DNA from 2 places in the Bariatricus sp. SGI.161 genome. Region 1 is predicted to be linked to the other one. Evidence: a T-box and tRNA genes for the amino acid it is inferred to sense, from the RefSeq annotation. Region 1 holds a T-box; the other holds one or more tRNA genes.
The links. A T-box is a leader RNA that pairs with one kind of tRNA and senses whether it is charged. The one in region 1 lies ahead of proS (proline--tRNA ligase), so its partner is inferred to be a tRNA-Pro.

Region 1 (11,020 bases):
TTTGCCTTCGACAGAAGAACCTAAAAATTCATGAGCAACAATTGGGTTGCGTCCATCGACGATCTTGGTGTAATCACGTCGTTTATAGAACATACCCATATCAAGATTCAATACGTTTGCAAGGTAGATCGCACGTCCGGTAGCACCTTCATCAGGACTGATTGCCATCATATGTTCGCTGTCAATCTGCAGATCTTTAAAACGGCGAAGAAGACCCTTGACGAACTGATAAGTCGGGCGCACCGTTTCGAATCCATTCAGTGGAATTGCATTCTGAACTCTTGGGTCATGAGCATCAAATGTAATGATATTGTCGACACCCATACGGACAAGTTCTTGAAGTGCAAGTGCACAATCCAGAGATTCCCGATTGCTTCTTTTGTGCTGACGGCTCTCATATAAGAAAGGCATGATGACATTCAGACGTCGAGCTTTTCCTCCAACTGCAGCAATTACACGCTTCAGATTCTGGTAATGATCATCCGGAGACATGCGGTTGGTGTGACCGGTCAAAGAGTAGGTCAGACTATAATTGCAGACATCAACCATAAGATATAAGTCTTTTCCACGGATAGATTCATTGATAATACCTTTGGCTTCGCCGGATCCAAATCGTGGAACTTTTGCATCAATAAGATAGGTATCTCGTTCATAACCGTTGAAGACAACATCGTCTTTATAGGCAGAGCCATCTTCCTTTCTCCATTTTACAAGATAATCGTTCACCCTATTGCCCATCTCGGTGCAACCGTCGAGAGCAATAATTCCAAGTGCTCCGACAGGTATGTTTTCTAGAATGCGATCATTACGGCGTAACATCATTTGTACCTCCCAGGTTTAATAATTTTTTTTGGATGCGGATATCGTCACCAGTCAGCCTCAGAATCGTATAATTACTGCTGATCCGGGAAAAAGTCCGCTCTGAATAGATTGATTTTATATCTTCCAACGCGAGGTTGGTAGAGATAATAGTAGATTTCTGTCTTAATATACGTTCGTTCAGACAGCTGAACAATTGTGATACCGTGAATGTATTGGAAAACTCGGTTCCCAAATCATCAATAATCAGAAGATCACAATCGTAGATCAGTTCTTGAGCCTGCAAATTCTGTTCCTCTTTTTTACCAAATGTGTTCTTTGCCAGGATATCAAATAATTGAGCTGCAGTAAAGTATACAACAGAAAAGGAAGTATCCATCAATTCCTTGGCAATGCAGTGGGAGAGGAAGGTTTTGCCGACCCCGGTGTCGCCATATAATAGAATATTGTGAAATTCATCGGAAAATGTATCTACGAAATCATGACATACCTTTAATGCGGTCTGCATGGATTCCAACGAAGATCTTCCTGTAAGAGGATCTATGTGGTTGTTGGAATAATAACTTAGAGAACAGGTAGAAAAGTTCTCTTTATCCAGGACTTCCTGTAAATTGGATTGTGTATATAGAAGCTCCACGATTGCCTGCTTGAAACAATGGCATTTTTCAGTTCCAATATAACCTGTGTCCTGACAGTCAGGACAGTTGTAATGGAGCTCCAGATAATCTGCCGGCAATCCATGGGATTGAAGAAGCCGCTTTTTCTGTGCAATCAGGAAATTCAAATCCTCTTTTAAAGAAGACAATGCCTGACTGTCTCCGGCAAGGAGTCGGCGTGCTTTTTGAACACTCATGGCAGAGATAGATTGATCCAGCTCTTCTAACTCTGGAATGAAAGAATATGCCTGCCTGTAGTGTTCCCTGAGTTGATGTTCATTATCCAGTTGTTTTTGTTCATAAGTACGCATCAATTGATCGTACTGAGAATTGGAAAGTGCCATGCCGGGGAAAATCTCCTTGCGTTATGTATTTATTGCTGAACTAACTTGCGCTCTAAATCGTTCATATCGTATGAGCGACCATCGAAATTGTTGAACTTTGTCGTCTTTATATGCTTGTCTGGTTTTGTGGCCTGAGCTGTCTTCTGCTCTTTTGATTTTAGATAATCGGCATCCAGTGCCTCGATATCTTTTAGATAATGTACATTCTTGCTTCGCCAATTCTTTAAAATGGTATCTGTATATTCAAAGTTAGGCTGATGAATCGTATTCATCGTGCGGTTGCATGCTTCCAGAATAATGTCCAAAGTGAATCCGTATTCTTCATTCCATTTTTTGATATAAGTAATCTCTGAAGCAGCAGGTGCACGTCCCTTGATTCCATATGCGTTCAAGACAGAATAACAGTTCTTGTTATACGCTACGGTGCTTGCTTTTGCATCGGAAACGGTCGTGATCTTCTGCTCGTTCCAGGATAAAGCAACTTTTTGGATATAATGCATGCTTTTATGACCATTTTCCACACAGTATTCAATTAAATACTCAATTAATTCTGCAGACATATGCAGAGTATCAAAAAAGTATGTAATGGTATCAATATCAACAGCAGACAAAGTCTTACCGAGATACTGTTCGGCAACGAAAAGAAGCTCTTTGAATTCCTTACGTTCCTTGCGACTTCTGTATTGCTGTATGTTAGGCACAGCGGCAGAATCATTGTCGGAGACAGCTCCTGTGTCGGAAACAGTCATAGTGGCTGCAGCAGAATGAGCAGATGTCTCTGATGTCTCTGCCTTGCTTCTGCCAGTATCTGCATTATGCTCTTCGGTATGGTCACAGTAGTCCAAAAGTCCTTGATTCTTCCAGTACTTCAGTGCGCGCAGTACATCCTTTTCTGTACATTCCAGGATATCAGCAATCTCAGAGATGGACAGCATTCCAGAAGCTTCATTCAAATGGCGCAAAAGAAGAAGATATACTTTTACATATTCGCCGTTTGCCTTGATCATATAACGGTCTATAAATTCATTCTCCAGCACAGTAGTATTTCCCTGTGCATAATTAGTAAGGGTCAATTTCTTCATAATTCTTACGCCAGTCCTCCTCGTTGGTTCCATACACATTTTTAGAAATATCGTAGAGATATTATAGCACCAGAAAGACAGGGACAAAAGAAATTTCTGACCCAAAAATCAAGTTTTTTGTGGATAAAAATCTGTGGAAAATGTGGATAACTAGCGTTTCAAAAGGTCTTCGCCAATATTTACAACGTCTCCCGCTCCCATAGTTATCAACAAGTCTCCTTTTTGACATTTTTCCATACAGAAATCTTCAATCTCTTTAAATGATGGGAAATAATAAGCGTCACGTCCATTTTCGATTAATGCATCGGCAATATCCTTGGAAGATATTCCCAGGGTGTCTGTCTCTCTTGCGGCATAGATGTCGGCAAGGATGATATGATCGGTATGCGATAATGCTTCCACAAACTCAGGGAATAAAGCCTTGGTTCTGGTATAAGTATGTGGCTGGAAAATGCACCAGATCTCTCTGTGAGGATAATTCTTTGCAGCCGTCAGGGACGCGTTGATCTCTGTTGGATGATGTGCGTAATCATCAATAATTGTAATTCCGTTTATATCACCTTTGTGTTCAAATCGACGGTTAGTTCCATGGAATTCTTTCAGTCCTTTTTTCATGGTTTCCACAGGGATATCCAGAAGATCAGCGGCAACTATTGAGGCCAATGCGTTAGATACATTGTGGTCACCATTGACGGAAAGGGAAATCCTGTCAACAAATGTTCCAGATTTTACCAGATCAAAAGATGCCTCACCTAAGTTATTATGGGAGATGTTGGTAGCACTGTAATCCATGGAACTGTCATTTCCATATACAAGAACCCTGCATTTCAGGCCATCAATGATCTCTCCCAGGTCTGGAATATTGCCATTGATGATTAAGGTCCCGTCTTCTGGCAGGAGTTCAGCAAATTTACGGAAAGAATTGCGGATATCAGCCAGATCTTTAAAGAAATCTAAATGATCTTCATCAATGTTCAAAATGATACCGATCTTCGGGAAAAAGTGAAGAAAGCTGTTGGTATATTCGCATGCTTCTGTTACAAATAATCCAGAATCTCCTACGCGGATATTACCGCCAATTGCCTTTAAAATTCCTCCGACTGAAATGGTAGGATCCATCTCGCCAGCAAGCAGAATATGAGAAAGCATAGATGTCGTTGTTGTCTTGCCATGTGTTCCCGATACGGCGATCGGAACGTCATAGTTGGTCATCAACTGCCCGAGAAGCTCTGCTCTGCTTAACATAGGAAGTCCTTGTTGTACGGCAGCCTGAAATTCTTCATTATCTTCATGAATTGCGGCGGTGTAGACAACAACATCAATTCCCGGGATGATGTTGGATGCTTTCTGTCCGTAAAAAATGTTGGCGCCCAGCTTGGACAGGTGGTCTGTCAAGGCAGATTCTTTGTTGTCAGATCCAGATATGGTAAAGCCCTCTTTTAAGAGAATCTCGGCAAGACCGCTCATGCTGATACCGCCGATTCCGATAAAATGTACGTGTGCAGGCTGATGAAAATTAATTTTATACATAAGATACCTTCCTTTTTCATGAATGTTCTATTTTTATAAAAAAATAGTCATAAAAGTATTTCTCTATCCATATTATTATATACATATATGAGAAAAAAACCAAGTCGTAAATATTTGTGATATTTTAATAAAATGTTCACGAAAAATTCATTTTTTTTGTAAAATTTGTTCACTACTAAAAGAAACTGTGGTATAATGTGAACGACAAGATTACTGAGAAGGGGTGATGACATGAGAAAAAAAGAGATGATAGCAATGCTGCTGGCAGGAGGACAAGGAAGCCGCTTAGGGGTTCTTACAGCAAAAGTTGCGAAGCCGGCTGTTGCTTTTGGAGGAAAATATAGAATTATTGACTTCCCGCTCAGCAACTGCATAAACTCAGGAATTGATACGGTCGGAGTGCTAACGCAATATCAGCCATTACGATTGAACACACATATTGGAATTGGAATTCCATGGGATTTGGATCGTAATTTTGGAGGAGTTACGATTCTACCTCCTTATGAGAAGAGCAGCAACAGCGAATGGTATACCGGTACGGCGAATGCGATATACCAGAATTTGGATTATATGGAGACCTTTAATCCGGACTATGTATTAATTCTGTCAGGTGACCATATTTATAAGATGGATTATGAGGTTATGCTGGATTATCATAAGGAGAATCATGCAGACGTGACTATCGCTGCAATGCCTGTACCATTGGAAGAGGCAAGCAGATTTGGTATTGTGATCGCGGACGGTGACGGTAAGATATCAGAATTCCAGGAGAAGCCACCGCAGCCAAAGAGCAATCTGGCATCTATGGGTATTTATATTTTTAGTTGGCCAGTATTAAAAGAAGCGTTGCTCGCGTTAAAGGACGAGCCAGGATGTGATTTCGGTAAGCATATTATTCCGTATTGTCATAATAAGGGACAGCGGTTGTTTGCATACGAATACAACGGATATTGGAAAGATGTTGGAACGTTAGGATCTTATTGGGAAGCCAATATGGAATTGATTGATATTATTCCGGAGTTCAATCTTTATGAAGAATTCTGGAAGATATATACGAACAGTGAGATCCTTCCACCACAGTATATTTCCGGACAGGCAGTGATTGAAAGAAGTCTGATTGGAAATGGTTCTGAGATTGGCGGTGAAGTACGTAACTGTGTCATTGGTTCGGGCGTAACCATAGAAGATGGTGCCGTTGTCAGAGATTCTATCATTATGAAAGATACGAAGATCAAGAAAGGATGTGTCATTGATAAGTCGATTATCGCAGAGAACTGCGAGATTGGTGAGAATGTTACATTGGGAATTGGCAGTGATGTACCGAACAAACTCAAGCCGGCGATTTATTCATTTGGCCTTGTAACAATTGGTGAGAATTCCGTGGTTCCGGATGGAGTTCAGATTGGAAAGAATACTGCGATTAGTGGTGTTACGACAAGAGAAGACTATCCGAATGGAATACTGGAAGGTGGAGAGACATTAATAAAGGCAGGTGAACGAGCATGAGAGCAGTAGGAATTATTTTAGCAGGCGGAAGTAACAACAAGATGCGTGAACTGACTCAGAAGAGAGCAAGTGCAGCAATGCCGATAGCAGGAAGTTATCGTGCGATTGATTTTGCTTTGAGTAATATGTCTAATTCGCATATACAAAAAGTAGCGGTGCTGACTCAGTATAATGCGCGTTCATTGAATGAACACCTGAATTCATCAAAATGGTGGGATTTTGGAAGAAAGCAAGGGGGGCTGTATGTATTTACCCCTACGATCACAGCAGATAATGGATACTGGTATCGTGGAACTGCTGATGCGATTTATCAGAATCTGGATTTCCTGAAAAGATGTCATGAGCCGTATGTGATCATTACGTCTGGAGATGCTGTATATAAAATGGATTATAACAAGGTGTTAGAATACCATATCAATAAGCGGGCCGACATTACGGTGGTTTGTAAGGATTTGGGGCCGGATGAGGATGCCAGCCGTTTTGGAACGCTGAAAATGGATGAAGATATGCGCGTTTTGGAATTTGAAGAGAAGCCGATGGTCGCAACTTCGAATACCATATCAACGGGAATCTATGTGATCAGAAGAAGACTGTTGATAGAATTGATTGAGCATTGCGCAGAAGAAGACAGATTTGATTTTGTAACTGATATTTTGATCAGATATAAGAATCTGAAAAAAATATATGGTTATAAGATAAAAGATTACTGGAGCAACATATCAACAGTGGATGCTTATTATCGGACGAACATGGATTTCCTGAAACCGGAAGTAAGAAATTATTTCTTCAAAGAGCGTCCGGAGATCTACTCAAAAGTGAGCGACCTGCCGCCAGCGAAATATAATCCTGGTGCGGTGGTTAAGAACAGTCTTGTGGCGAGCGGAAGTATCATCAACGGTACGGTAGAGAATTCTATCCTTTTCAAGAAGACGTTTGTCGGAAATAATTGTGTCATCAAGAATTCAATTATCCTGAACGACGTCTATCTCGGTGATAATACATATATTGAGAACTGTATTGTAGAGAGCCGCGACACGATCAGAGCAAATACACGTCATGTTGGGGAAAATGGTGTGAAGGTAGTTGTGGAAAAGAACGAGAGGTATGCACTATAGTGCAACGGCTTGGAAGAAAGGGGCTAGAAGAAAAATGCAAATCACAGATGTACGCGTGCGTAAAGTAGCAAAAGAGGGAAAATTAAAAGCAGTGGTTTCAATTACTATGGATGAAGAATTTGTAGTACATGATATCAAAGTTATTGAGGGCGAAAAAGGACTCTTTATTGCTATGCCAAGTAAGAAGGCTTTGGACGGTGAGTATCGGGATATTGCACATCCGATTAATTCAGGAACAAGAGAACGCATTCAGAACATTATTCTTGAAAAATATGAAGAGGCATTAAAAGAAGAACCAGCTGAGGAATAAGAAGGATAAAAGAAGAGGGAGTGCTCCCTCTTCTTTTTTGATGAATTTGGGACGGGGGAAATTGAGATTTCCTCCGTCCCAAATTAAAATAACCCTGTCCCTTTTTATAATTCAAAATGTAGGAGTTTGTGTGTTTTAGGATGCTGAAATTCTAGTTTATAGGCACACAGACAGATTTCTTGCCATTCGTTCCGTTCGCTGCAATGGGGATTATACTTGGTGTCCCCGATGATAGGACAGCCGATATTGGCTAATTGTACACGAATCTGGTGATGGCGGCCGGTATCCAGATGGATGTCAAGTTCAGTTTGGGACGGAGTAAAATTAAAATTCCCCCGTCCCCAATTAAAATAACCCTGTCCCTTTTGGATGATTTTGTAGGAGAGTCTGGCAATTTTTGCCCCTTTTGTGTTGGCGGTGCAAATTTTGGCGGTGTTGGTTTTTGTATCTTTTATCATGTAATTTTCTAGCTTGCCTTCATCTTGAGGGGGGCATCCGTCGACAAGGGCACGATAATATTTGCCAAATCCCTGGGAAGTGAGTTGTTTGTTTAGTTCTTTTGCGGCAAATGGAGTCTTGGCAAATACAAGAATTCCTTTAACTGGCTGGTCTAAGCGGTGAATTACTGCGAGGTAGGGTTCTCCTTGGGAAGGATTGGATTGATATATGTGATTTTTTAATAAATTTACCATATCGGGACTGCCGATTCGTTTGCTTTGAGTTGCGATTCCGTGGGGTTTTACGCATACAAGGATATGGGAATCTTCGTATAATATTTCCAGAGTATTTGCTGCCATATATAATTCTCCTTGACTTTGATTCTTTTCGCTCTTATCATTTAACCATAGTGTGAAAGAATATGCAAATGAAACGAGGAAGAATGTTATGGATTATATATTGTTGATAGTAGGGTTTGTTCTGCTGATTAAGGGCGCGGATTTTTTTGTGGATGGAAGTTCGAGCGTTGCAAAAATACTGAAAGTTCCAACGATTATTATTGGACTTACTGTTGTGGCTTTTGGAACCAGTATGCCGGAACTATCGGTCAGCGTCACGGCAGCAATACAGGGGAGTAATGATCTGGCGGTTAGTAATGTTTTGGGGTCAAATATATTCAATCTTCTGGTAGTGCTTGGCTGTTGCGCGTTAGTGAATCCAGTGCAGGCAAAATGGTCTTTGCTAAAGAAAGAATTTCCTTTCTCAATCTTTATCGCGGTAATTTTGCTTTTGCTAGATTCGGATTTTTCCATTGCAAAAGTTTTAAGCGGAGAAGGGACTTTTGTCCTTGGAAGATGGGGCGGACTTTTATTTCTGATATTATTTGCTGTATTTCTCTATGCGACGGTAAGAGATGCTCTTGCATCAAGAAATGAAGTGTCTGAAGTGGAAGAGGATTATAAAGTGATGAGTCCGATGAAAAGTGCATTATATATAATCGGAGGGCTTGCTGGGATTGCGCTGGGTGGCGATCTGGTTGTAGACAGTGCTTGTAATATTGCTGAAACATTCGGGCTTAGTCAGACCTTTATTGGCTTGACAATTGTGGCCCTTGGAACCTCTCTGCCGGAATTAGTGACTTCTATGGTTGCGGCAGGAAAAGGCGAAAATGATCTTGCAGTGGGAAATGTGGTTGGCTCGAATATATTTAATATATTGCTGATTTTAGGAATATCTTCTGTGATCACACCGATTACATTGGATGTTACAGCGGTTTATGATACCGTCTTGTTAATTGTAGCAAGTTTGATCGTTTATTTTTCGGCAATCAGCAAGCGAGAGATTCGAAGAACAGAGGGAGCTTTGTTTTTGCTTGCCTATCTGGCGTTTTTTGTGTATATTTTGATTCGATAGTGGCATGTTTTGTCTTGACAAATAAAAAACAATGGATTAAAATTACGTTTAATTGAATAACCTGCTGGCAATGATGGTTGCAGAAGGCAGGATGGGTGAAGAAGAGGAATAGTAATTACGGATGCAATTCTACAGAGAGGGAATCCTTTGGCTGAAAGATTCTTGTATTGATAAGTAATGAACCTACCTTGGAGCCCCTGTATGAAAGTACAGCGTGACACTAGCGTTAATGGTGACGAGAGAGAGCTGCGAGAGGGTCGCAGTTAACTAGGGTGGTACCGCCGAGCTTTTCGGTCCCTTTGATGGGAACGAGAAGCCCGGTGTTTTTTGTTTTATTTAAAGTCAAAACATTTGACAAAGAGCAGATTGGTTCCCGGCTAAAATTATCGTGGGGCAAGGGCCCTGCTAGAAAAGAAAAGGAGAAGAGAAACATGGCAAAGGAAAAATTAGTAAAAAATATCACACCACGTGATGAAAATTTTGCACAATGGTACACAGATGTTGTTCGTGAAGCACAGCTGTGTGATTATTCAAGCGTGAAAGGATGCTTGAATTATCTGCCAAATGGTTATGCGATCTGGGAACTGATTCAGGCAGATCTGGACAGACGTTTTAAAGAGACAGGTGTGGAAAATGTATATCTGCCAACCTTGATTCCGGAAAGTTTGCTGGAAAAAGAGGCTGAACATATCGAAGGATTTGCACCGGAAGTTGCCTGGGTAACTCATGGCGGTATGGAAAGATTGCAGGAAAGAATGTGTATTCGTCCTACATCTGAGACGTTGTTCTGTGATTTGTGGGCTAAGACAGTTCGTTCTTATAGAGATTTACCAAAGGTATGGAATCAGTGGAATTCTGTTCTTCGTTGGGAAAAGACAACAAGACCGTTTTTACGTTCAAGAGAATTCCTGTGGCAGGAAGGCCATACTCTTCATGCAACTTATGAGGAAGCTGAAGAAAGAACCATCCAGATGTGGCAGGTATATAAAGACTGCTATGCTGAGACGTTGGCAATGCCTTTCGTAGCAGGAAGAAAAGCGGAACATGAAAAATTTGCAGGTGCACAGGATACCTACACAATCGAAGCGCTGATGCATGATGGAAAAGCACTACAGTCCGCGACCAGCCATTTCTTCGGAAGTGGATTCCCAGATGCATTTGGCATTAAATATGTGGATAAGAATAATCAGCTTCACAGTTGTTACGAGACTTCCTGGGGATGGTCTACCAGAAGTATCGGCGGCCTGATCATGGTACATGGTGATGACGATGGATTGGTTCTTCCTCCACACGTTGCACCAGTTGAATGCCGTATTATTCCAATTGCACAGCACAAAGAAGGCGTGCTTGACAGAGCATTTGCACTGCTGGATGAATTGAAAAAAGCTGGTTATAGAGTGAAGATCGATGATTCCGATAAGAGTACAGGATGGAAATTCTCCGAGCAGGAGATCCTGGGTATTCCTACCCGTATCGAGATTGGTCCAAAAGATATCGAAAAGAACCAGGTTGTAGTCGTACGTCGTGATAATCGTGAGAAGATTGTAGTATCTCTGGACGAAATTGCCACAAAATTACGTGACATCTTAGAGCAAGAACAGCAGGATATGTATGACAGAGCAAATGACTTCTTACAGAGCCATATTGATACAGCAACAACGATGGACGAAATGAAAGAAAAATTCCAGGCAAACCGTGGTTTCGTAAAGGCTTGCTGGTGCGGAGATCCAGAATGCGAAGGTGAAGTAAAATACGTCACAGGTGGAGCTGCGACCAGATGTCTGATTGAAGATGAAGAAATGATTTC
Region 2 (11,020 bases), on a different contig from region 1:
CTTCCCTGGGAAGATTATATTCCGAAAGATGGAAAGTTCTGGGTTGCGAAGGCTGCTTCTGTGAAGAGTAAGCTTTTCAGCCCTTCTGATATACAGTCGATTATGAAAAAGGCTATGGTAAGGCGGCTGCAGGAGCATTATCATATGGAATGGTTCCCGGAAGATGGGGCATCCTATCCGGTGAGGGTATTTTTGATGAAAGATGTGGTTACAATTGGAATTGACACATCAGGAATATCCCTCCATAAGCGTGGATATCGTGAAGTTTCAGGAAAAGCACCGATTACGGAGACGTTAGCAGCGGCATTGATCATGCTGACACCATGGAGGAAAGACCGGATTCTGGTGGATCCATTCTGCGGAAGCGGAACATTTCCGATTGAAGCGGCTATGATGGCGGCAAATATTGCGCCAGGCATGAACCGGTCTTTCACGGCAGAAGAATGGACGAATCTGATTCCGAAGAAGTTATGGTATGATGCAGTCAATGAGGCCAGTGACCTGATTGATGACGAGGTTGATGTGGATATTCAGGGATATGATCTGGATGGCTCAGTCATTAAGATAGCCAGAAGAAATGCAGAAGAAGCAGGCGTTGGACATCTGATTCATTTTCAGGAAAGAGACGTCAAAGACTTAAGCCATCCGAAGAAGTATGGATTTATCATTACGAATCCACCTTATGGAGAGCGTCTGGAAGACAAGAAAGACTTGCCGCAATTATACAGAGCATTTGGCGACAGTTTCAAACGACTGGATTCCTGGTCTGCGTACATGATTACTTCTTATGAAGAAGCAGAGAGGTATTTTGGAAGAAAGGCGGATAAGAACCGTAAGATTTATAATGGCATGTTAAAAACATACTTTTACCAGTTCCTGGGGCCAAAACCGCCCAGACGGCCCAGAGAACAACAGAGAAATAATAAAGGGGAGGAAACAGATGGAAAAGATTATATTTGCAACAGGCAATGCACATAAGATGATAGAGATTCGTATGATTCTCGAAGATCTGGGAATGGAGATTCTGTCCCAGAAGGAAGCGGGAATTACGGCAGATGTGGTAGAGGATGGAAAGACATTTGAGGAAAACGCCTTGATAAAAGCGACCAAAATAGCAGAAGCAGCGGCGAATATGCCGAAATACAAAAATGCGGTGGTTCTGGCAGATGATTCAGGCCTGGAAATTGATTATCTGAACAAAGAGCCGGGAATCTATTCAGCAAGATATATGGGAGAAGACACTTCTTACGATATCAAGAATCAGAACCTGATTGACCGATTAGATGGCGTGCCGGATGAAAAAAGAACTGCCAGATTCGTCTGTGCCATTGCGGCTGCGTTCCCAGATGGAAGCAGTGAAGTGGTCAGAGGAACGATGGAAGGAATCATCGGGTATGAGATTGCAGGGGAAAATGGGTTCGGATATGATCCGATATTCTATCTTCCGGAGTATGGATGCACCAGTGCACAGCTTGCACCGGAGAAGAAGAATGAACTCAGCCACAGAGGGGAAGGCTTAAGAAAGATGAGAAAGATTCTGGAGAAAAAACTGGAATCCAGAGAAAGATAAGATTGCGAGGATACTTATGAAGGTAGTGATTGTAAGCGATACACACGGTTCACACAGGAATCTGGAAAAGGTACTGGAGGAAGAAAAGCCAATGGATATGTTGATTCATCTCGGAGATGTCGAGGGTGGAGAAGATTATATCACAGCGTTGGAAGACTGTCCTACACATATTGTCAGAGGAAATAATGACTTCTTTTCCGATCTTCCGGGTGAAGAAGAGTTTATGATAGGTGATTACCATATATTTATTTCCCATGGACATTATTACTATGTCTCTATGGGAGAAGAACGATTAAAAGAAGAAGCAAGAGCACGAGGAGCGGATATTGTGATGTATGGTCATACACACAAACCGACATTGACTCGAGAAGAAGATCTTATTACATTGAATCCGGGAAGCATTGCGTATCCAAGGCAAGAAGGTCGCAGGCCCAGTTATATGGTGATGGAAATTGGGGGCGGAGACAGGATAGAATTCTCATTACGATATCTGTAAAAAGTGCGTTGTAAAAAGTACTGTAAAAAAGTGAAAAAAGTTGTTGACAAGCCGAGAGCCTTGCTATATAATAACTATTGTGTCACGGAGATGAAGACATAAATGACACGAAAATAAAATATCGGGGTGTGGCTCAGCTTGGCTAGAGCGCCTGGTTTGGGACCAGGAGGTCGCAGGTTCGAATCCTGTCACCCCGATAGACTTTGCGGGTGTAGTTCAATGGTAGAACACCAGCCTTCCAAGCTGGATACGTGGGTTCGATTCCCATCACCCGCTTTCTTAAAGCCATAAGGGATTTAAGAAGTATAGTTCTAAGGAGCTAGTCTTATGAGTCTGTAGCTCAGCTGGATAGAGCAACGGCCTTCTAAGCCGTAGGTCGAGGGTTCGAATCCCCCCAGGCTCGTTAGAACCACAAAAATTGAATAAGGTGGTACTTAGTTGGACATCAATAGTTCGATAAGTAATATATATGGTGGGTATGGTGCAGTTGGTTAGCGCGCCAGATTGTGGTTCTGGATATCAAGGGTTCGAGTCCCTTTACCCACCTTTTTTCTTTTTATTGGGCTATCGCCAAGCGGTAAGGCACAGGACTTTGACTCCTGCATTCGTTGGTTCGAATCCAACTAGCCCAGTTATTATGGGCGTGTAGCTCAGGTGGTAGAGCACTTGACTTTTAATCAAGTTGTCCGGGGTTCGAATCCCCGCACGCTCACTAAAAAAGGGATCAGAATGCTGGTCCCTTTTGATATCATTTATATGGATTATGCGGATGTGGCGGAACTGGCAGACGCGCTAGACTTAGGATCTAGTGGGAGACCGTGCAGGTTCGATTCCTGTCATCCGCAGTGAAAGTCTCAGCCTTTCGATTTCAGGGGGTTGGGGCTTTTTTTGTCCATATAGACATCTTTTTACAGGGAAAGTATTGACCTTCAAGGAACTTGATACTTTACAATTGCTATAAGAAATAAAGAAAGAGGAGGGATCGATATGAAATATGATAAAGAAATAGATGAGATTAGAAAGGCTATAGTGGAAGAAATAGACTTAGAATTTTATGATAGAAAAGATAGTGTCAATCAATTCTGCGTTTCGATAATTTCTGGCAATCCTGTTCCGGAAGATCATTTATTACTGGTTAGTTTTGACAAAAGAACCCTGGGCATACCTCCAATGTCAGGAACTTTCCGGTCAACAGGAGTAAGCCAGGAATATTATGGGAAAGTAACGGTTTATTATTGTAAGAAGAAGAGGGGATTATTTGGAAAAGAAACGATGAAAGTAGATAATTTCTATAAGAAGATATATAGTAAAGAAGATTGGAATTCTCATATAGAGAAAATACATTTGGCAGATATTGTGTGGAAATAAATTGTTTCAGGAAATATATTGACCTTCAGGGAACTTGATACCCTACAATCGCATCATATAAGAACGAAAGGAAGGGATTCGTATGAAGATTAAGGAAGTAGAACAAAGGGTGGGGATTACCAGAGCGAACATCCGTTATTATGAAGAGGAAGGCCTTTTGAATCCAGTCAGAAATCGGGAGAACAATTACCGTGAATATTCAGAAGAGGATGTAAAGAATCTGGAACGAATCAAAGTCTTGAGGGCGCTGGGAATTCCGATATCGGATGTTAAGATGTTGAATGCAGGGGCTCTTTCGCTGGATGAGGTTATGGAGAAGCGCCTGGAGCGGATCAGTGAGGAAGAGAAGAATCTGCGTGAGATTGAAAAGGTGTGCAGAACAATCCGACAGCTGGATATTTCCTTTGAAGAAGTGGATGAACAGATATTGGGGGAGGAAAAGGATATCTGGGAAGAGCAGTTTGAGAAGATCTGGAAAGAAGATATTACCAAGGAGATACTGACGCTGGGACAGTTGAACAAGAATCTGACATGGATGCTTGTGTGGGGATATTTCATGAATGCAGTTAGTGCACTGTTATTGGGGGATTTCTTTTTGAGATATGAAGGAATGTCATGGAGTAAGAGAATTGCAGTGGTAAAAAGTAATCCGGGAGAGATCCTGAATCGCCAGACCTTGTTCTTTGACCAGTGGAAATGGCTGATTCTGGCGGTAATTGTCTGTTTGATATGCTATATTGGTATGTATTTTACCGCAAATGTCAAAGCCCTGACGGTATTCTTCCACTTGGAGGCTTTGGTTCTGACGCCGTTTATTGCGGGAATATCATTGGCTGTTCGTAGCGTGTTTAGTACAGAAAAAGTGAAGAATCAGACCATAAGTGGAATGCATCTTGCGATTTTCTGGCTGGCGATGATGCTATATGTACTTCTGATCTTTCTGTTATCAGGGAAAAAGCAAGAATTTTTCTCAAAAGCAAGATATGTTCTGGGTATGGCCTTTGTGTATGCAATCATCCTGACTGTGTTGGCAGGAATTCTAAGTGACCTGTGGATACCGGCAGCGGTGATGTCATTTATATTTACGATATATATTGGACTTAGCTGGTTCCATGTAATCGGAGATGCTCCGAAGAGCGGAGGAAGCCGGTATTATGCAATCGTAAGTGCAACGAAGATGATGAATATCGCCGGTGCAGCATTTACAATGCAGGGCAAGTCAAGAGGAACAACGATCTTAAGATAATCAGAGAATCTGGATAAAAGAGCTCGCGTGCGGGCTCTTTTTATTAAGGCTATTTTATGTGTGTCCGGAAAACCATATGTTGCAACAAAAGAAAAAACCGATTATAATGTGAAGTATGTGTATATTAATAATAGGAGAATATATTGGAAAATACAGTTGGAAAAGGAGCGTAAGCAGATATGCTTGAAGTAAAAAATCTGACATTCAAGGTGAATGAAAATGGAATAGAGAGAAGCATCGTCAAGGGGATCAGTTTTGATGTTAAAGATGGTGAGATGCTTGTCATTACTGGACCGAATGGTGGTGGAAAATCAACACTTGCCAAGGTGTTGATGGGAATTGAACAGGCAGATGAAGGCCAGATCATACTGGACGGAGAGGATATCACTTCTTATGATATTAATCATCGCGCCAATGCGGGAATCGGTTTCGCATTCCAGCAGCCGCCAAGATTCAAGGGTATGACGGTGGATAAGTTATTGTCTCTGGCGGCAGGACATAAACTGGCAGAGCCGGAATGCTGTGCATTGCTAAGTAGTGTCGGGCTGTGTGCGCAGGAATATCTGAAAAGAGAAGTAGATGCAACTCTTTCCGGCGGAGAGATGAAGCGCCTGGAGATTGCGACTGTGCTTGCAAAGCAGCATAAGTTATGTATTTTTGATGAGCCGGAGGCAGGGATTGATCTCTGGAGTTTCTCCATGTTGATCCAGCAGTTTGAAAAGATACACAGTAAAAAGGAAGAAAGCCTGATCCTTATCTCTCATCAGGAGCGTATTATCCAGATGGCAGACCGGATTATGGTAATTGAGGATGGCAATATTGGCGCAATCGGACCAAAAGATGAGATTCTTCCGACATTGTTGGATAAGGGTGACAGCTGCGCCTGCATGAACTGCTAAGAGAGAGGAGTGTTAGAGATGGCCACATTAGATGAGATTACAAAAAAGATATTAGAGCAGATCGATGGATCTGGTTTCCAGCAAAAAGGAGCTTTTAATCTGCGCCATAATGGAGTTGCTCTTTGTCACGGAGACAGCGAGCATATTAAGATTAAGAAAAAGGAAGAAAAGTCAGGAATTGACATCTATATTGACGGAGAGACTAGAGGAGAGCAGGTACATATCCCAGTCGTGGTAGATGCTTCCGGTATGACAGATGTAGTATATAATGATTTCTATGTTGCAGAAGGTGCGGATGTAACGATTGTAGCCGGCTGCGGAATTCACAACAGTGGCTGTAACGAAAGCCGTCATGATGGAATCCACTCTTTCCATGTGGGAAAGGGTGCGAATGTCCGTTATGAGGAGAAGCATTATGGGGAAGGGGAAGGCACAGGTGCCAGAGTGCTGAATCCAGTCACAAAGATTTATCTGGAAGAGGATGCTGTATTTACACTGGATACAGCACAGATTAAAGGTGTAGATTCTACAGTTCGTGAGACGGATGTTGAGATGGGAGCAAATTCCAAGTTATATGTGATTGAAAAATTAATGACGCATGACAGTCAGACTGCAGAATCCAATATGGAAGTGCAGATGAATGGTGAGGGAAGCTCCGCGCAGATTATCTCCAGATCTGTTGCAAAAGGCGAGTCGAAGCAGGTATTTCACCCGAAGGCGGTAGGGAATGCCAAGTGCCATGCTCATGTACAGTGTGATTCCATCATCATGGATCATGCAGAAGTAAGCTCCATTCCGGAGATCAATGCAAGACATCTGGATGCGGCAATTATCCATGAAGCGGCAATCGGAAGAATTAATGATGAACAACTTGTGAAACTGCGTACATTGGGTATGACGGAGGAGGAAGCAGAATCCATTATTATTGAAAATTTCCTGAATTAGGAGATGTGCAGAGAAAGGACATCAGATGAAGATTAAAAAAAGACTGAAAGTATGGAAAAAAGCAATGCATATGGAACTAAGAGAGCACAGAAGCTCATTTGTTGTGTATGTGGTTCTTCGTATGCTGGTAATATTGATGATGGTGCTTCAGATATTTAATAAGAATTATGAAAATGTATTCTTGTGTATTCTGACATTATTACTGCTTTTTGTCCCAAGCTTTATACAGATTAATCTGAAAATAGAACTGCCTACTGCATTGGAAATTACGATATTAATCTTTATATTTGCAGCAGAAATCCTTGGAGAGATCCAGGCTTATTATATCAGGTTTCCGTTCTGGGATACCGCGCTGCATACGATCAACGGATTCCTGGCAGCGGCAATTGGGTTCGCACTGGTAGATATCCTGAACCGAAGTAAAAAATTCTCAATACAATTATCGCCAGTGTTCGTGGCAATTGTAGCATTCTGCTTTTCCATGACGATCGGCGTGTTGTGGGAATTCTTTGAATGTAGTATGGATCTTTTCTTTGGATTGGACATGCAGAAAGATACGATTGTACATAGTATTCACTCTGTGATGTTGGATCCGGCGGGAGCAAACACCCCAGTTGAAATTGACAATATCACGGATGTGGTAGTCAATGGACAGAGTCTGGGTCTTGGCGGTTATCTGGATATCGGACTTCTGGATACTATGAAAGATCTGTTCGTTAACTTTATTGGCGCAGTTGTATTTTCCACGATTGGTTATTTTTATGTGAAGAATCGTGGAAAGGGCAGATTCGCGAAACGCTTCATCCCCCGGCTCAAGTCTCAGGATGCTGATTTCCTGAAGCAGGTAGAGACGGAAGACGAAGAGTATGAAAAAAATCGCTTATCGGATCAGGAATTTCCGAATCAGACAGCTGATAATGCCAGCGGCGCAAAGCGGAAGTAATGTTGTGTGTAAAGTACCATATACCGCAAGTGCGCCTTGCACTCCCTGGAGTGGATCCGGAGATGTCGGAACGAATCCGTGAAATAAGTAAGCCAGGTAAGAACCTGCGAAGATCAATACAAAAGAGAACAGGCCTCGTCCTGTATCCTGACAGCGGCCCTTGCGGCCGCTTTTTTTACTGCCAAATAACACCATCAGAAAAGTGATAACCTCAAAAAGCAGTAAGAATAACGCAATCCCCGCATAAGCGCCTAAGATATAATTTTTGTCTGTAATAGCATGGAAAATATCTCCGTAGGCACTGTAATTATTCCAGAAATTTACAGTCAGTGTATATGTGATTATCGCGATTAAAATTAAAGTTGCTCCGCGAAGCAAAAGATTAACGGCTTTATAGATTATTTTTCCACCGATTTTAACAGCTTTTCCTGCAGGGGAGAGCAGATTCGGTACTCTGCGGCGCATTTTGCGCTTCTTCTTATCTTCTTCAGAAGAGTTTTCCTCCTCATCTTCATATTCATCATAATCATAATTTTCTTCCAGATAGTCAATGTCATCATCGTCATCTAATTCTGAGAGATTCGACAGAACATCCCTGTAATCGTCATCTTCATCTTCAAAAAAGTTTAGGTCGGGGAAATCTTCCTGATATATGACTTCGAAATCATCATCAAAAAAATCCTCGGTATCTTTCCTTACTGTGTTGCCATTTATACTCATATACTCAAACCCTCCTTAAACGATTTCTTATTGTAGTATGTTTAGTCAAAAGTCTCAAGGGATATCACAAAAAGTTCACGAAGACATAAGGTTTTCTTTAGAATTGTAGAAAAGAAAAAAACCGAAAACAGTGAAGTTTTCGGTTTTTTTTATAAAAATAATAGATGCGGAGAAAGGGACTTGAACCCTCACAGGATTGCTCCCACTAGAACCTGAATCTAGCGCGTCTGCCATTCCGCCATCTCCGCTAACAAAAAATATTCTATCACATAAAACATCATTTGGCAAATACTTTTTGTGTTTTTTTGAAAAAAATTGGCAGAACTATTTTCGGACTTCAATTCCGTTGACTTCCAGGTGGTCATCGATTGCAATGACCAGGCACATCCGGCCATCAATCTCGCGGGTCTCTACCAGGTCGGAGCGCTCTGGATTGACTTTTACGATCACGTCGGGTGTCTCAATCTGGAAGGTCTTGACACTGGCGATGTTGGATGCGAGTAAGGTGTTCTTGTCACCGACCATCTCCTGGAATTCTTCGTCGAAGGATTCCAGCTTTTCTTCTGGAACACCGCTTCTGGTGAGCAGATTCTTAACATCTGGTTTGGACAGTTCCAGAGGATCTGGGTTTTCTTTGCTTTCTTCCAGCATCTCGTTGAGATTGTCGTGGATGTTGCGGACGACTTCATAATCGCATTCATCACCCAGTGTATCACTGATGATAGTCTGGAAGGTGGTCTTCTGATCGCCGGCGGTCAGAGGAATGGTGCTCCCCAGTACATTGCTGATCAGTTCTGGCTGGAGATCTTCTGGTTTCTTGGTATAATACAGGATATTATGTACATCACTGGCGCGGTCCTGGAAGGCCGGGAACAGGAAGCCCTTGACTGGGGCTTCTACGATCCAGTCACGGATGCGGTCTTCGATATTATTGGTCAATGCGTTGTAGGTAAGACCTGCTTTTGTGAGATTGACCGGACAGATGCTGCACAGAATATGTTCGTAGACTGTATCAGAGGCATCGAACATCTCGGAACCATCGGTGGATTTGCCGGGAACATCGTAGACTGCATGAATCAGAATGATGTAATAATTCTCAGCGTAGATATAATTTTCAATAATCTTATCATAGAATTCTTCTACCAGAAGGTCGTCTTCCAGCTTACTGTCGCGCAGCTTAAGAAGGAATTCCTGTGTACCTCCGCCCAGCTCCTGCTCCAGTGGGAATTCCATATTAATGAGATTTTTCCCAAGGGTTCCGGACAAGGTGTGTTTAAAAATATCAAAGTATTTGAAAGCTTCTTCTTCTGGAAGGGATAAGAATGCTTTTTTTAGTTCGACTTTTTTCTCTTTCTCATGGTCCACATAACAGCCGCAGATTCGCGTGATTGCGCAGTTTTCCGGGGTGAATTGCTTGCGGATTTCCAGTACTTCTTTCTTATTCATAAGTTACACTCTCCCTTATATTCAGACTGTACCCAATCTTAGCATATTCGAGGAAAATTTACAAGATTATGAGAGAAGGGAAAAAGGTCCTGCCAGGACTTCGCGAGCTACATAGAGGGAGAAGTCTGGTCTTGTGGCAAGTGTCCATTTTATAAGGGATATCTGCATGCCTTCTATTTCAATACAGGTGATACAGCGTGGGTGGACACAGCTTCCGGTATTGTAGTAGGAACTGTCTTTCTGAAGCATTGGACGGTGAGTATGTCCGGTGATAAGGATACAGTTTCTTCGGAGCGCCCAGTCAGATAATGTATGCTCGATACGTTCTTTTTTTGTGTTGTTCTGGGCAACACTGGTAGGATCCAGGAAACCGACTTGTTCCAGTGGCTGCCAGACATACCGGACAAGGAAACGGGAGATGGGCCAGAGCACACTATTGAAGAAGTCTGCCTGATGACCGTGAGTCAGATAAAGATCTTTTCCGCCCTGAGTATGCTTTAGGATAAGGCCGGAATAGAACGTAATGCCTGGAAATAATTCTTCTTCCTGACAGGTGCTGCATGGGTAAGAGGAACAATGGCAGGAAGTAAAATGTGATGAGTTTTTTACGATATCATGGTTTCCATACAGTAGGAAAAGGCGGCCTGCGCAGTAGAAGCGAGACAACATCCAGAAGACATGATTGTGGATCGACTTTATGACGTCAAAGGAGCGATTTTCCCAGAGCTCATCGCCATCGCCCAGTTCAATATAAGTAAAACCATGGTCATAATAATATTGAAGTGCAGCAAGGCAGAGATTCTGATTCTTAAGAAAATTATCGTTATTAGTTCCACATCCCCGGTGGCAGTCACTGAACAGGACATAACGGGAGCATGTGGTCAGGGGTAAGGAGAGAGCGTGCAGAAATGCACGGTCTAATCGATGATAAGCACTCATATTATGAGCCCCTTTCATGCAAAAATAATCATTTTTTTATTGTATGCCCAAGAAGAGAAATTGGTCGTTGTAAACCATAGAAATCCCAAGTATAATAAAAGTAGATATATGTCAAAATAAGAAAAAGAGAGGGAAAAGAAATGGGAAGTATATTTGACATTTTGGGACCGGTAATGGTAGGTCCGTCCAGTTCTCACACAGCAGGAGCAGCGAGGATTGGCCTGATTGCCAGACAGCTTTTTGGAAGACAGCCCAAGAAGGCTACCGTATATCTGCATGGTTCGTTTGCCGCTACGGGGAAAGGGCATGGAACGGATCGGGCACTGATTGCAGGCTTGTTGGGAATGAAGCCTGACGATATGAGAATTCCGAATAGCTTTGAGATCGCAAGAGAAGAAGGCATGGAATTTACCATCGAGAACAAGGATATTAAAGAAGCACATCCGAA

Region 2: it encodes a tRNA-Pro, which carries the amino acid that the T-box ahead of proS (proline--tRNA ligase) is inferred to sense. The anticodon was not compared.

What each region holds. Positions count from the first base shown of each region.
Region 1 is NZ_JBNPLX010000004.1:110,248-121,267, forward strand. It holds gene ACQRBH_RS03905 (ribose-phosphate pyrophosphokinase) at 1-819, opposite strand, end outside; gene ACQRBH_RS03910 (ATP-binding protein) at 806-1,819, opposite strand; gene ACQRBH_RS03915 (DnaD domain protein) at 1,849-2,901, opposite strand; gene murC (UDP-N-acetylmuramate--L-alanine ligase) at 3,052-4,431, opposite strand; gene ACQRBH_RS03925 (glucose-1-phosphate adenylyltransferase) at 4,663-5,937, shown strand; gene glgD (glucose-1-phosphate adenylyltransferase subunit GlgD) at 5,934-7,052, shown strand; gene spoVG (septation regulator SpoVG) at 7,087-7,362, shown strand; gene ACQRBH_RS03940 (RluA family pseudouridine synthase) at 7,467-8,159, opposite strand; gene ACQRBH_RS03945 (calcium/sodium antiporter) at 8,248-9,213, shown strand; T-box leader at 9,303-9,515, shown strand; gene proS (proline--tRNA ligase) at 9,645-11,020, shown strand, end outside.
Region 2 is NZ_JBNPLX010000002.1:77,671-88,690, forward strand. It holds gene ACQRBH_RS01725 (THUMP domain-containing class I SAM-dependent RNA methyltransferase) at 1-978, shown strand, start outside; gene rdgB (RdgB/HAM1 family non-canonical purine NTP pyrophosphatase) at 941-1,570, shown strand; gene ACQRBH_RS01735 (metallophosphoesterase family protein) at 1,587-2,066, shown strand; tRNA gene ACQRBH_RS01740 (tRNA-Pro) at 2,189-2,263, shown strand; tRNA gene ACQRBH_RS01745 (tRNA-Gly) at 2,272-2,342, shown strand; tRNA gene ACQRBH_RS01750 (tRNA-Arg) at 2,396-2,469, shown strand; tRNA gene ACQRBH_RS01755 (tRNA-His) at 2,539-2,612, shown strand; tRNA gene ACQRBH_RS01760 (tRNA-Gln) at 2,627-2,698, shown strand; tRNA gene ACQRBH_RS01765 (tRNA-Lys) at 2,706-2,778, shown strand; tRNA gene ACQRBH_RS01770 (tRNA-Leu) at 2,832-2,911, shown strand; gene ACQRBH_RS01775 (hypothetical protein) at 3,054-3,434, shown strand; gene ACQRBH_RS01780 (MerR family transcriptional regulator) at 3,517-4,680, shown strand; gene ACQRBH_RS01785 (ABC transporter ATP-binding protein) at 4,860-5,579, shown strand; gene ACQRBH_RS01790 (SufB/SufD family protein) at 5,598-6,524, shown strand; gene ACQRBH_RS01795 (hypothetical protein) at 6,550-7,467, shown strand; gene ACQRBH_RS01800 (hypothetical protein) at 7,405-8,187, opposite strand; tRNA gene ACQRBH_RS01805 (tRNA-Leu) at 8,353-8,435, opposite strand; gene ACQRBH_RS01810 (DUF4317 domain-containing protein) at 8,512-9,633, opposite strand; gene ACQRBH_RS01815 (serine/threonine protein phosphatase) at 9,700-10,572, opposite strand; gene sdaAB (L-serine ammonia-lyase, iron-sulfur-dependent subunit beta) at 10,713-11,020, shown strand, end outside.